DNA from 2 places in the Pseudomonas sp. GW821-FHT05D12 genome. Region 1 is predicted to be linked to the other one. Evidence: riboswitches for the same ligand, from Rfam matches in the RefSeq annotation. Region 1 holds a riboswitch; the other holds the start of a gene.
What was found. A riboswitch is a leader RNA that binds a small molecule or an ion and turns the genes downstream of it on or off. The one in region 1 is predicted to bind cobalamin.

Region 2: another riboswitch for cobalamin. It lies ahead of AC07SI_RS09975 (CbtB domain-containing protein); the one in region 1 lies ahead of AC07SI_RS25025 (ABC transporter substrate-binding protein).

Annotation. Positions count from the first base shown of each region.
Region 1 covers NZ_JBWKSN010000015.1:10,296-16,020, reverse strand. The annotation lists gene AC07SI_RS25040 (GNAT family N-acetyltransferase) at 1-154, shown strand, start outside; gene AC07SI_RS25035 (ABC transporter ATP-binding protein) at 206-970, opposite strand; gene AC07SI_RS25030 (FecCD family ABC transporter permease) at 967-1,971, opposite strand; gene AC07SI_RS25025 (ABC transporter substrate-binding protein) at 1,968-2,978, opposite strand; cobalamin riboswitch at 3,094-3,287, opposite strand; gene AC07SI_RS25020 (hypothetical protein) at 3,404-3,847, shown strand; gene AC07SI_RS25015 (aldehyde dehydrogenase family protein) at 4,713-5,725, opposite strand, start outside.
Region 2 covers NZ_JBWKSN010000004.1:435,270-440,994, reverse strand. The annotation lists gene AC07SI_RS09990 (alpha/beta hydrolase) at 1-395, opposite strand, end outside; gene cobF (precorrin-6A synthase (deacetylating)) at 407-1,162, opposite strand; gene AC07SI_RS09980 (histidine phosphatase family protein) at 1,172-1,762, opposite strand; cobalamin riboswitch at 1,799-1,928, shown strand; gene AC07SI_RS09975 (CbtB domain-containing protein) at 1,961-2,173, shown strand; gene AC07SI_RS09970 (CbtA family protein) at 2,193-2,921, shown strand; gene AC07SI_RS09965 (DUF4865 family protein) at 2,923-3,462, opposite strand; gene AC07SI_RS09960 (LysR family transcriptional regulator) at 3,556-4,422, shown strand; gene AC07SI_RS09955 (LysR family transcriptional regulator) at 4,537-5,514, opposite strand; gene AC07SI_RS09950 (peptidylprolyl isomerase) at 5,565-5,725, opposite strand, start outside.

The DNA of each region.
Region 1 (5,725 bases):
GCAGGCTAAGGCGGATCGGGTCGCGGTGATGTACCTGCACACCCATCCGTTTTTGCCTGGGGCGATTGATTTTTGGCTTCGGCAGGGGTTCGAAGTGGTGGATGTGGACGCGGACCCGGTGTGGCGCACGACGCATATGCAGCGCACCCTCTAACACCGCCAGTGTAGACGCCGGCAAGCCGGCTCCTACCGTTGAGTGCTCTGATCAGTTTGGGCGTAGCCGCAGTATCTGCGCCCCATCGAACGGGTCTGTCAGGTAATGCGCCTGCACCCCGAACGTCGCCTGCAGCCGCTGCGGCGTCAGCACGTCCAGCGGTTTGCCCAGCGCCACCAACCGCCCATGATCCAGTACCGCCAAGCGGTCGCAGGTGAGCGCCTGGTTGAGGTCATGCAGGGCAATCAAGGTGGTGACCGGCAAGCCTTGCACCCCCTTCAGAATCCCCAGTTGATGCTGGATATCCAGGTGATTGGTCGGCTCATCCAACAACAAAATCTGCGGCCGTTGCGCCAACGCACGGGCGATGTGCACCCGTTGGCGTTCACCGCCCGAGAGGCTGCGCCACGCACGTTGGCCCAGGTGGGTGGCGTCTACATCCTGCAGCGCCTGGTGCACGATAGCGTCGTCCTCGCGGGACCAGGGGCTCAGTGCCGACAGCCACGGCGTGCGGCCCAGGGCCACGGCGTCGAACACGCGAATGGCGTCGTCGGTGTCGGCCTGTTGTTCGACCACCGCGAGTTGCTGCGCAATGGCACGACGGGACAGGTCGCCCAAGCGCACTTCACCCAGTCGCACCTCGCCAGTGGCCGGGGTGCGCAGGCCAGCCAGCAGTTTCAGCAGAGTGGATTTGCCTGAGCCGTTCGGGCCGACGATGCCCAGGGTTTCACCCCGCTGCACCTGCAGGTGAATGTCGCGCAGCAACGTGGCTTCACGCACTTTGAAGCCCAGGCCGGTGCAGCTCAGTACGGTCATCGCGCATTCCTCCGGCCGATCAGGATCAGCGCAAAGACCGGCGCGCCCACCAAAGCCGTGACCACGCCGACCGGGATGACCTGGCCCTTGATCAAAGTGCGTGACAACACATCGGCTGCAATCAAGAACAATGCGCCGCCCAAGGCGCTGGCGGGCAGCAGGCGCGAGTGCCCGGTGCCGAGCAGCAGGCGCACGGCGTGGGGAATCACCAGGCCGACAAAACCGATGGAGCCGACAATCGACACCATCACCGCCGTGACCAGTGCGGCGCAGGCCACCAGCACAAATTGCACGCGGCGCACCGGGATGCCCAGGGAGGCCGCCGAATCGCTGCCGAAGGTAAACGCATCCAGCGCGCGCCGGTGCCACAGGCACACAGCAAGCCCTGCAACTGCCACCGGCACCGCCAGCCATACCGACGGCCAGCGCACCCCACTGAGATTGCCGAGCAGCCAGAACATGATGCCGCGCGCCTGTTCGGAGCTGGCCGACTTGGTGATCAGGAACGCCGTCAGCGCGTTGAACAGCTGCGAACCGGCGATGCCCGCGAGGATGATCTGCCCGGTACCGCTGGCTGAACCACTGGCTCGCGCGAGCAGGATCACCAGCGCAAATGCGGCCATCGCGCCGACAAAGGCGCCGGCCGACAGCGAGATCAAACCGCCGCCCACCCCGATCAACGCCACCAGCACTGCGCCCGTCGAGGCGCCGGCGCTGATGCCCAGCAGGTACGGATCGGCCAGCGGGTTGCGCAACAGCGATTGCAGAATTACCCCGCAGGTCGCCAGCCCGGCGCCGCATGCGGCAGCGACCAGCGCGCGCGTGAGGCGGTAGTTCCACACCACGCCTTCATCGATCGGGTCCAGCACGTAGCCGGCGGCCCAGAGCTTGTTGGCCAGCACCTGCAGTACCACCTTTGGTGCGATGGCGGTTTCGCCGATGGCCACGCCGGCGAGCACGGCGATCAGCAGCAGCGACAGGGCGAGTAGGGTGCGTATCATTTGGGCAAGTCGTAGCCATCGATGGCTGTCGCCAGTTGTTCCAGGCCATCGAACATACGGATGCTGGCCTGCAGCGCCAGGGCGTCGAGGATGATGATGCGGTTGTTTTTCACCGCGTCCATGTTGCGGGTGACCGGGTCACTGCGCAGGAAGGCGAGTTTCTTTTCGTGGTCATCGGCGGGGTAGCGGCGGCGGTCCATCCGCGCGATCACCAAAAAGGTCGGGTTGGCCTTGGCAATGGTTTCCCAGCCAACGGCCGGCCATTCTTCATCGGACTGCACCACATTGTGCAGGCGCAGGGTTTGCAGCATGAACTCGGGAATGCCCTTGTGACCGGCCACGTAAGGGTCGCTGGCCATCTCCGAGCTGGAGAACCACACCAGAGCACTGGCCTGCTTGAGGCCTTTGCCCTGCACGGTCGCGACGGATTTGGCCAGGCGCGCCTTGAGTTCGTCGTTCAGTTGTTGGCCGCGATCCTGTACGTCGAAAATCTGCGCCAGTTGGCTGATGCTTTTATAGATGGTCTCGATGCGAAACGGCTCCAGCCGCGTGCCGTCGGCGCCGACCAGGTTGTCCTTGCCTTCGCAGTCGGAGGGCAGCAGGTAGGTGGGGATCTTCAATTCGTGGAATTGCTCGCGGGTCCCGACCACGCCCTGCGGGCCGACCACCCATTCCAGCTCGGCAGCCACCAGCTGCGGGCGCTTGGCGATCACCGACTCGAAACTGGGCTCGTTGTCGGCCAGGCGTTCGATTGTGTCGTTCTGTGCCTTGTACTGCGCCAGGACGCTGTTGAACCACAGCGAGGTGCCGACCACTTTATCGCCTACGCCGAGGGCGTAGAGCATTTCGGTGGCGGCCTGGCCGATGGTCACGCTGCGCGCGGGTGCCTGCTGGAAGGTGAGCGTGCTGCCGCAGTTCTGCACGGTCAGCGGGTACTGGGTGGGCGCGGCGTGGGCCAGGGCACAGAAGCCCAGGCCAGTGATCAGGGCGGTAACGCGTGGCAGCATGGGGCGATCTCCTTGAAACCGTACGTGGAACTGGGGAGGTACGGTCTGGAATTACGCCCTCGAACGCTGCGGGTCAGGCAGGCAAGGATGTCCTTCCCGGACACCCCGCCGGTTAGTGTTGGTGCTTGGGCCGGCAGGTCTCCTGACTGATGCGTCATCGCCACGCTCCGGCCTTCCCGGACGAGGTCCAGTGGCATCAAGGAGCAGGCTCGGCACCTACAGTTGCGGGGGCAGTTCCGATTGGCGCGGCATACCGCGCTTCGGATTCCCTATTAGTCCCATTTGGGAACCGGCGCGGTATGGTAGTCGATCACGCGGTTGAGCGGGAGTTCTGACGGCGCACGGTGAGAAGACTGCGGTAGCTCTTATGGGATGGCTCTCCTATGATGCGCGGCCATGGACAGCCTTCACACAAGGAATACACAGTGAAATCATTCGTCGCCCTCGCCCTCATCGCCATGCTCGCCGGTTGCGCCACCCCAGGTAAAAGCGAAAAGCAGATTTTTGACGAAGCCGCTACCGCGCATGTCATGTCGCTGCCTTCCGGGGAAAACAGGGTGCGCTTGCACAGTGTGAAAATCCCCAGCCACGGCTTGATCGCCGACAACCTGGCCCTTGCCATGGCCGGTGGCGCCAATGCGATGTATCTGAAAGAAGAATTGCTGAAGGCCAAAAGCCTGGGCGACACCGGCTTTCTGATTATCGGCGCCAGCACTGTCGTTGACGTGGCCGTGATCGGCAACGCCTGTGAAGGGCTGGATCTGAAAGGTATGCAGATTTACTACTCGGGCACCAATGCGCAGAAGGATAAAGTGCGAACCGCGGTTGAAAAGACCCAGGCGCAGTTTTATTACATTAATGCGCAGTGAGAGTCTGGCAGTAGAGGCAGCCTTTTGGCAGTGAGTGGGCCAGTGCTCGCAAACGCTCTTGTACGGGTATGCGGACGTATCTTGCCCAGCAGGTTAAGCAGGCTAAGCAGGCTAAGCAGGCCAGACAGGCTAAGCAGCCAAGCAGGCCAAGCAGGTTGAGCAGGTTGAGCAGGTTGAGCAGGTTATTGTGGTGAGCAGGCTTGCCCTGCGTTGGGTTGCGAAGCAGCCCCAAAACCTCACACCACGGTTTGCCTGAAACTATGCGGTGGGATCCATGGGGGCGCTTCGCACCCCAACGCAGGGCAAGCCTGCTCACCACAACAACCCGTTGACATGGCCGTGATCGGCAACGCCTGTGATGGGTTGGATTTGAAAGGTATGCAGATTCACTACTCAGGCACCAATGCGCAGGCCCAGCAGGCTAATTGTGGTGAGCAGGCTTGCCCTGCGTTGGGTTGCGAAGCAGCCCCAAAACCTCACACCGCGGTTTTGCCTGAAACTATGCGGTGGGATTACTGGGGGGGCGCTTCGCACCCCAACGCAGGGCAAGCCTGCTCACCACAACAACCCACTGACGTGGCCGTGATCGGCGACGCTTGTGAAGGGTTGGATTTGAAAGACATGCAGATTTACTACTCAGGTACCACTGCGCAGGCCCAGCAGGCTAATTGTGGTGAGCAGGCTTGCCCTGCGTTGGGCTGCGAAGCAGCCCTAAAACCTCACACCACGGATTTCCTGAAACGATGCGGTGGGATTCATGGGGGCGCTTCGCACCCCAACGCAGGACAAGCCTGCTCACCACGACAAGCCTGCTCACCACGACCAGGCGGCTCACCACGAAAGCCGGCAGTCGTGCTGACCCGGCTTACTTGCGATCCAGCCAGACCGTCTGCGCATTGCAGAATTCCCGCACGCCGAAGTGCGACAACTCGCGCCCGAAGCCGCTCTTTTTCACCCCACCAAATGCCACCCGAGGGTCGGACACGCTGAACGCGTTGACGAAGATCCCGCCGGTTTCCAGCTGGTTGGCGATCTCCCGCGCCTTGGCTGCGTCAGTGGTAAAGATGCTCGCGGTCAGGCCGAACTCGCTGTCGTTGGCCAGGGCCACGGCGTGGTCGGCGTCGCGGGCGGTGATGATCGAGGCCACCGGGCCGAACAGTTCCTGCTTGAACGAAGTCATCTGGTCGGTGACACCCGCCAGCACGGTCGGCGCGTAGTAGTTGCCGGCACCCGGTACTTTGTCACCGCCCAGCAGCAAGGTTGCGCCTTCTTCCAGGGTGGCCTGGACCTGGCCGTGTAATTCGTCACGCAGGTCGAAGCGCGCCATCGGGCCGACATAGGTGTGGGGCGAGGTCGGATCGCCCATCACCAACGCACGGCTGGCTTCGAGGAATTTCGCGGTGAACGCTTCCACCACGCCTGCTTCGATGATCAGGCGCTTGGCGGCGGCGCAGACTTGGCCGCTGTTCTGGAAGCGACCGATCACGGCAGCCTGCACGGCGGCGTCGAGGTCGGCGTCGTTGAGCACGATGAACGGGTCGGAGCCGCCCAGTTCCAACACGCATTTTTTCAATGCAGCACCCGCCTGGGAACCGATGGCGATGCCGGCACGCACGCTGCCGGTGAGGGTCACAGCGGCGATGCGGGGGTCGGCGATGGCCTTGGACACGCCATCCTGGGTCACGTTGAGCACTTCGAACAAGCCTTCAGCGAAGCCGGCTTTGTCGAACGCGGCTTTCATCAGGTAGGCGCTGCCCATCACATTCGGCGCGTGTTTGAGTACGTAGGTGTTGCCGGCGAGCATGGTCGGCACGGCACCGCGCAGCACTTGCCAGACCGGGAAGTTCCACGGCATCACGGCGAGGATCGGGCCCAGCG
Region 2 (5,725 bases), on a different contig from region 1:
CCGACCAGGAACACCCGGTCACTCTGGGTGTGGTATTTGGCGGTGGCCTGGGTCACGAAGTCTTCGAGCAGTGTGGCGCTGCGCTGCAAATCAGCCGTTTCGCCGTTGTACTCGCCGTCGCCCGGGGTCTTGGTAAACCAGCGAAAACCATGCGGGTCGACCGGCATCGGCGCACGGGCCGACAGGTAGGTCCAAGTGGAGGGCAGCGCGTCCTTGATGCCAAACAGGTCCTCCTCGTTGCTGCCGAACCCGTGCAGGAAAATCACCAGTGGCTGGTTGCGCGCATCGCCCTGGGTCTGTTCCAGGTATGAAAGCGGCAAATCGGTATGCAGGCTGGTATCGGCCTGGGCGGCACCGGCCACCAGGGCCAGCGCCAGGGCAAACAGTTTGAGCATGGGACGTTACCTCAGGGTTTGCGCAACAAATAAGTGTCCATGATCCAGCCATTCTCCAGGCGCGCCGCCTTGCGCACCCGTTCAATTTCTCCAGCCACTTCGCTGACCTTGCCGCTGATCAGGATTTCATCCGGCGTGCCCAGGTAGGCGCCCCAATAAATATCCAGGCCTTGATCCGCCACGCTGCGGTAGGAATCTTCGGCATCGAGCATTACCACCAGGGTATCGGCATCACTCGCCTGCCCTGCGGCCAAACGGCGCCCGGTGGTGATTTCGACGGACTTGCCGATGCGGTTCAGCGCCACCTTGTGCTGGGCCGCCAGGGCTTGCACGCTGGTGATGCCGGGGATGACTTCAAACTCAAAGTGGCAGCGGCCACTGGCGAGGATCGCCTGCAGGATACGAATGGTGCTGTCGTACAGCGCCGGGTCTCCCCAGGCCAGGAAAGCGCCGACTTCACCGTCAGCCATTTCCTCATTGATCATGCGTTCGAACGTCGCCTGCTTGTCGCGGTTGAGGTCCTGTACGGCCGTGGTGTAGTCGATATCCCCGCGCACACGCTCGGGGCAGTCGGCCTCGACGAAGCGGTAGCCGGGCTCGGTGATGTAGGTCTCGCAAATCTCGCGACGCAGGTCGATCAGCTTGTCCTTGCTCTGGCCCTTGTCCATCAGGAAAAACACGTCGGTGCGGTTCAGCGCTTTCACGGCCTGCATCGTGATGTAGTCAGGGTTGCCGGCGCCAATGCCGATGATCAGGATGCGTTTCATGGGTTGCTCTCAGTGCGGGGCGTGGATTTTGCCATGTTCATGCGGCCAGGCGTGAGTTTCCAGGCGCAGGCGCCAGACAGTGTTGAAGCGCAGTTCGGTGGCGCAGAGTGGCTCGACGTCGATCCGGTAGAACATCGCGACGGGCAACTGCAACACGTACAGCATCGCGGCGCGGATGACAAAGGGATGGGTGATAGCCACTACGTGCCCGGGCTGTGTTTCGAGGGTTTTCATCCACTGTGCCACGCGTGCGCAAATCTGCTCGACCGACTCGCCACCGTGGGGCGCACTGGCACTGTTGGTCATCCAGTCCTGCAACTGGCCATGATCCAACTCGCTGATGGCCTGGCCCTTCCAATCGCCGAAGTTGCCATCGCGCAGGGCTTCTTCAATCACCGGCGCACTGCCGAACAAACCCGCCGTCTGCCGGGCGCGAGCCTCGGGTGCGCAGAGCAGGCGCAGGTTTTTCGGGTAGCGCCCGGCCAGCGATGACGCGGCAGCTTGCCAGTCCATCGCCACCGATTCGTCATCGGGAAAGCGCCCCTGCTTTTGCAACGGCGTGATGGCATGGCAGATAAGGGTCAGACGGGTGGCCTGCATCACAATTTCACTCTGTTTCAGCGCGCAGTCAGCGTAGACTGGCAAAGTTGTTTCAACATGTTACAACGAACATGAAAGAGGAAGCCGGTTCGATTCCGGCGCGGTCGCGCCACTGTATTCGGCCCAGTAGCCGTAAGCCAGACCCTGTTTCAGCCCCTTCGCTATCCATTTCGGGACGCGTCATCCCTGGAGGTTCTCATGGCTAACACTGCTGCAACCCATCCTGATGTCTATGTGCCGACGATCCCGCTGGGCGAAATCCTGCCCTGGGCGATCTTCGGCGGCCTGCTGCTGATGCTGGCGATTTACTTCGTCGGTGCCGAGCAAGGCGCCACTGCGGTGTTCAAGGGCATGTACGTGCACGAGTTTGTGCACGACGGTCGCCACCTGCTGGGTTTCCCCTGCCATTAATTCATAAGGGAGACACACCATGACAGGGCAATTACTCGTACGCGGGATGCTGGTGGGCCTGCTCGCCGGCGTGTTGGCCTTCGGTTTCGCCAAGGCCTTCGGCGAGCCGCAGATCGACAAGGCCATCGCCTTTGAAGACCAGATGGCACAGATGCACGGCGATGCGCCGGAAGAAGAACTGGTGAGCCGCAAGGTGCAAAGTACCTTCGGCCTGTTCACCGGCGTGGTGGTCTACAGCGTGTCCCTGGGTGGCCTCTTCGCCCTGGTGTTCGCCTACGCCCTGGGCCGCATCGGCAAGGTCGGCCCGCGCGGCCTGGCGGCGCTGCTGGCATTGGCGGCCTTTGTGACGCTTATCCTGGTGCCCGGGCTCAAATACCCGGCCAACCCGCCTTCGGTGGGGGACCCGCAGACCATTGCACAGCGCACCAGGCTGTTCTTCCTGATGCTGCTGGTGTCGGTGGCGGCGGCCGTGATCGCGATCAACGCCGCGCGCAAGCTGATTGCCCGCCGTGGCGTGTGGAGCGGCGCGATCCTCGGCGTGGCGCTGTACATCGTGATCGTCGCAGTGGCCGGCAGCCTCTTCCCGGTGATCAACGAAGTGCCGGAGCAGTTCTCGGCCGTGCTGCTGTGGAAATTTCGCGTGGCCTCGTTGGGCATCCAGTTGGTGCTGTGGACCACCCTGGGCCTGGTGTTCGGGGCGGTGGCCGAGCGCAAGCTCAGCCAGCCAAAAGCCCGATTCAACTCCTGAGTCAAATCCCGGGATGGGCCAGGTAAAACACCTGGTAGCCCGTCCCGGGATGGTCCGCCTGCAACGCCTTGGCCGACAAGGTGATCCGTACCAGCCGCCAGGCCTGCACATCCAGCGCGAGGAACACCGCAAAGGTGTCGCCGCTATCCGCCAACTGCTGGTTGCGACTTTTCTCCTCGGCCAGGATCGCCGCCCTGTCCGCCCCCGGCTCCAACGCCCATTCCTCGCGGTACAGACTCAGCGCGGTCTGCGCCGGCCCACGTTGCACATCCAGCGGCAACCAGCTCTCGATATACGGACGGCCGAAGCTGTCGAGCACCTTCTGAAAGCGCTCTCCGAGCAGAAAATCGGCGGCCTGCAGTGGGTCGGACCATAGATACACCGAGGCATACACTTTGCCTGCGTGCTCCTGGGCGATAAACGCCTTGAACAGCAACCCCTCGGCGTGATCCCACAACGGCCCCAATTGCGCGGCGCGGCGGCGGATCACGGCCATGTCGTAGTCGGCAGGCAAGCGGTGTGAATACTGTTTGGCAAACATGAAGAAGCTCCCGTGCAAGTTGAGGGTTCAGCTTGCGCAGCGCCGATGATTTCAACAAGATATCAGCCGATATATGTGCGATAAGGATTGGATATGACTGACGCGCTAAAACCGCTGGATATCGACACCGTGCAGGCCTTTGTGCTGGTCGCCGACTTCGCCAGTTTCACCCGCGCCGCCGCAGCCCTCGACACCTCCCAGGCCGCCATCAGCCTCAAGCTCAAGCGCCTGGAAGAACGCCTGGGCTATCGCTTGCTGGAGCGCACGCCGCGCCATGTGCGGCTGTCACCGCAGGGCGAGCACTTTATCGTTGCCGCGCGCGCCCTGCTCAATGCCCACGAACGCGCACTGGGCGATATGGGCAGCCAAGCGCCCCGGCGCCTGGTGATCGGCATCAGCGACCATGTGGCCGGTCCCGACCTGCCAACCTGGCTCAGCCGCCTGGCCGCCTACGACCCGTTGGTGATCCTTGAAGTACGTATCGCGTCCTCCCGCGACCTGGTGGCCGCCTTCGACCGCAATGAGCTGGACGCGGTGATCGTGCGCAATGAGGGCGAGCGCCAGGACGGCGAAGTGTTGGCGGTGGAACGCTTTGGCTGGTTCGCCGCGCCCACCTGGCAACACCGCCCCGGCACGCCGCTGCGCATGGCAACCATGGCCGCGCCCTGCGGCGTGCGGCACCTGGCGACGCGCGCGCTGGATGCGGCGTGTATCGACTGGACCGAGGTATTTGTTGGCGGCGGGGTGATGGCCGTGGGTGCGGCAGTCACCGCCGGATTGGGCGTCGCTGCCCTCGCCCACCGCGTGGCCCCGGCCGGAGCGGTAGAGGTGAGCGAGCAATACGGCTTGCCGGCCTTGGCCGTGAGTGAGGTGGTGCTCCATAGCCGCATCAGCGACACGCGTTCGCGGGAAACCTTGCGGGCCCTGAGTGCGACCTTTCGTGGCGTGTTGCAACGCTGATCAGCCTTTCTGTGGGCGCTGGCTTGCCTGCGATGCAGGCACCTCGATCCACCAGGCACACCCGCTGTGAGCGCGCGACCGCCAGCAGCCGCTACCCGGACAACGGACAAACACTCAGCCAAACCACTCCCGCCGCCCTTCAAACGTGCTGACGATCAACTCGACAATCATCTGCACCGCCTGCGCATGCTGCACCTGCGCATTCACCGCCAGCCACACCTGGCGTTGCATGCTGTCGGCCAGCAACCCCGGCAGTGCCACCAGCCCGCGGTCGAAACTGCTCATGTAGTGCGGCAGCAAACCGATGCAGGCGCCGCAGCGGATCATCTCCAGCATCAGCGAATAGGCCTGCACCTGCACCACCGCCGCCAGGCGTTGCTCCACCACTTGGTTCCACGCCTGCAGGGCGTCGACCTGTGCATCGGGTTGCCATTGCACCAGCATGTAGTCATTCAGGTCGTCGACGCTGTCCGGGCGCGTGGTCAGGCGCGAATAGCGCTTGGCGATATGCGGCAAATATTCCAGGCGGGCCAGGGCCCGTGGCGGTTCGGTGGCGAAGCTCGGGCCGGGCACCGGGCCGTCGGTGTCGGAGAGCCACACCACCACATCGACGTCCACCGCTTGCAGGGACAATTGGCTGTCGAGGGAGATGATCTCCAGGCGCACGCTGGCGTTGCGGCGCAGCAAGGCAATCAGGTCACGGCCGAGGATGTCGTGCAGGATCGGCTCGGCCACCGCCAGGCGAATCAGCGGCTGTTCCAGCACCGGCAGGCGCCGCTCATGGGCCAGGGCTACCAACTGGGCCTGCAACTGCAAGCCGTCGCGGCTGAGCACCAGGCCGTTGCCCTGATAACTGAACAACGCATGGCGCAGGTGCTCCTCCAGTTGCGCCAGGCGCTTGCGCAGCAGCGTCGCCTTGATATTCAAGCTGCGCGCGGCCTGCATGAAACAGCCGCAGCGCGCACTGACCAGGAAGTAGCGCGCCACCTCCGGATCGATCTCGGCGGCCAGGGCCAGCCAGGCGCCACGTGACTCGGATGGCGCGCGATAGGTTGAAGGCCCTTGTTGGCCGGACGGTTCCAGTAATGCCATGTGAGACTCCCTGTCTGTCGGTCGGTGCATCCAATGCGGGTGGTCGCGGGTTACTCCAGCACTTTGTTCAACTCGGCACCGTCGATACTCAAGGTCGCGGTGTTGAGCATGCCTTCCAGGTAGGCCTTGGCGATCTGTTCCTGACGTTGGGCACGCAGGGCCTGGGTCAGGCGTTCGCGCAGTTCGTCGAGGCTGGCGGTGCGCGCCGGCT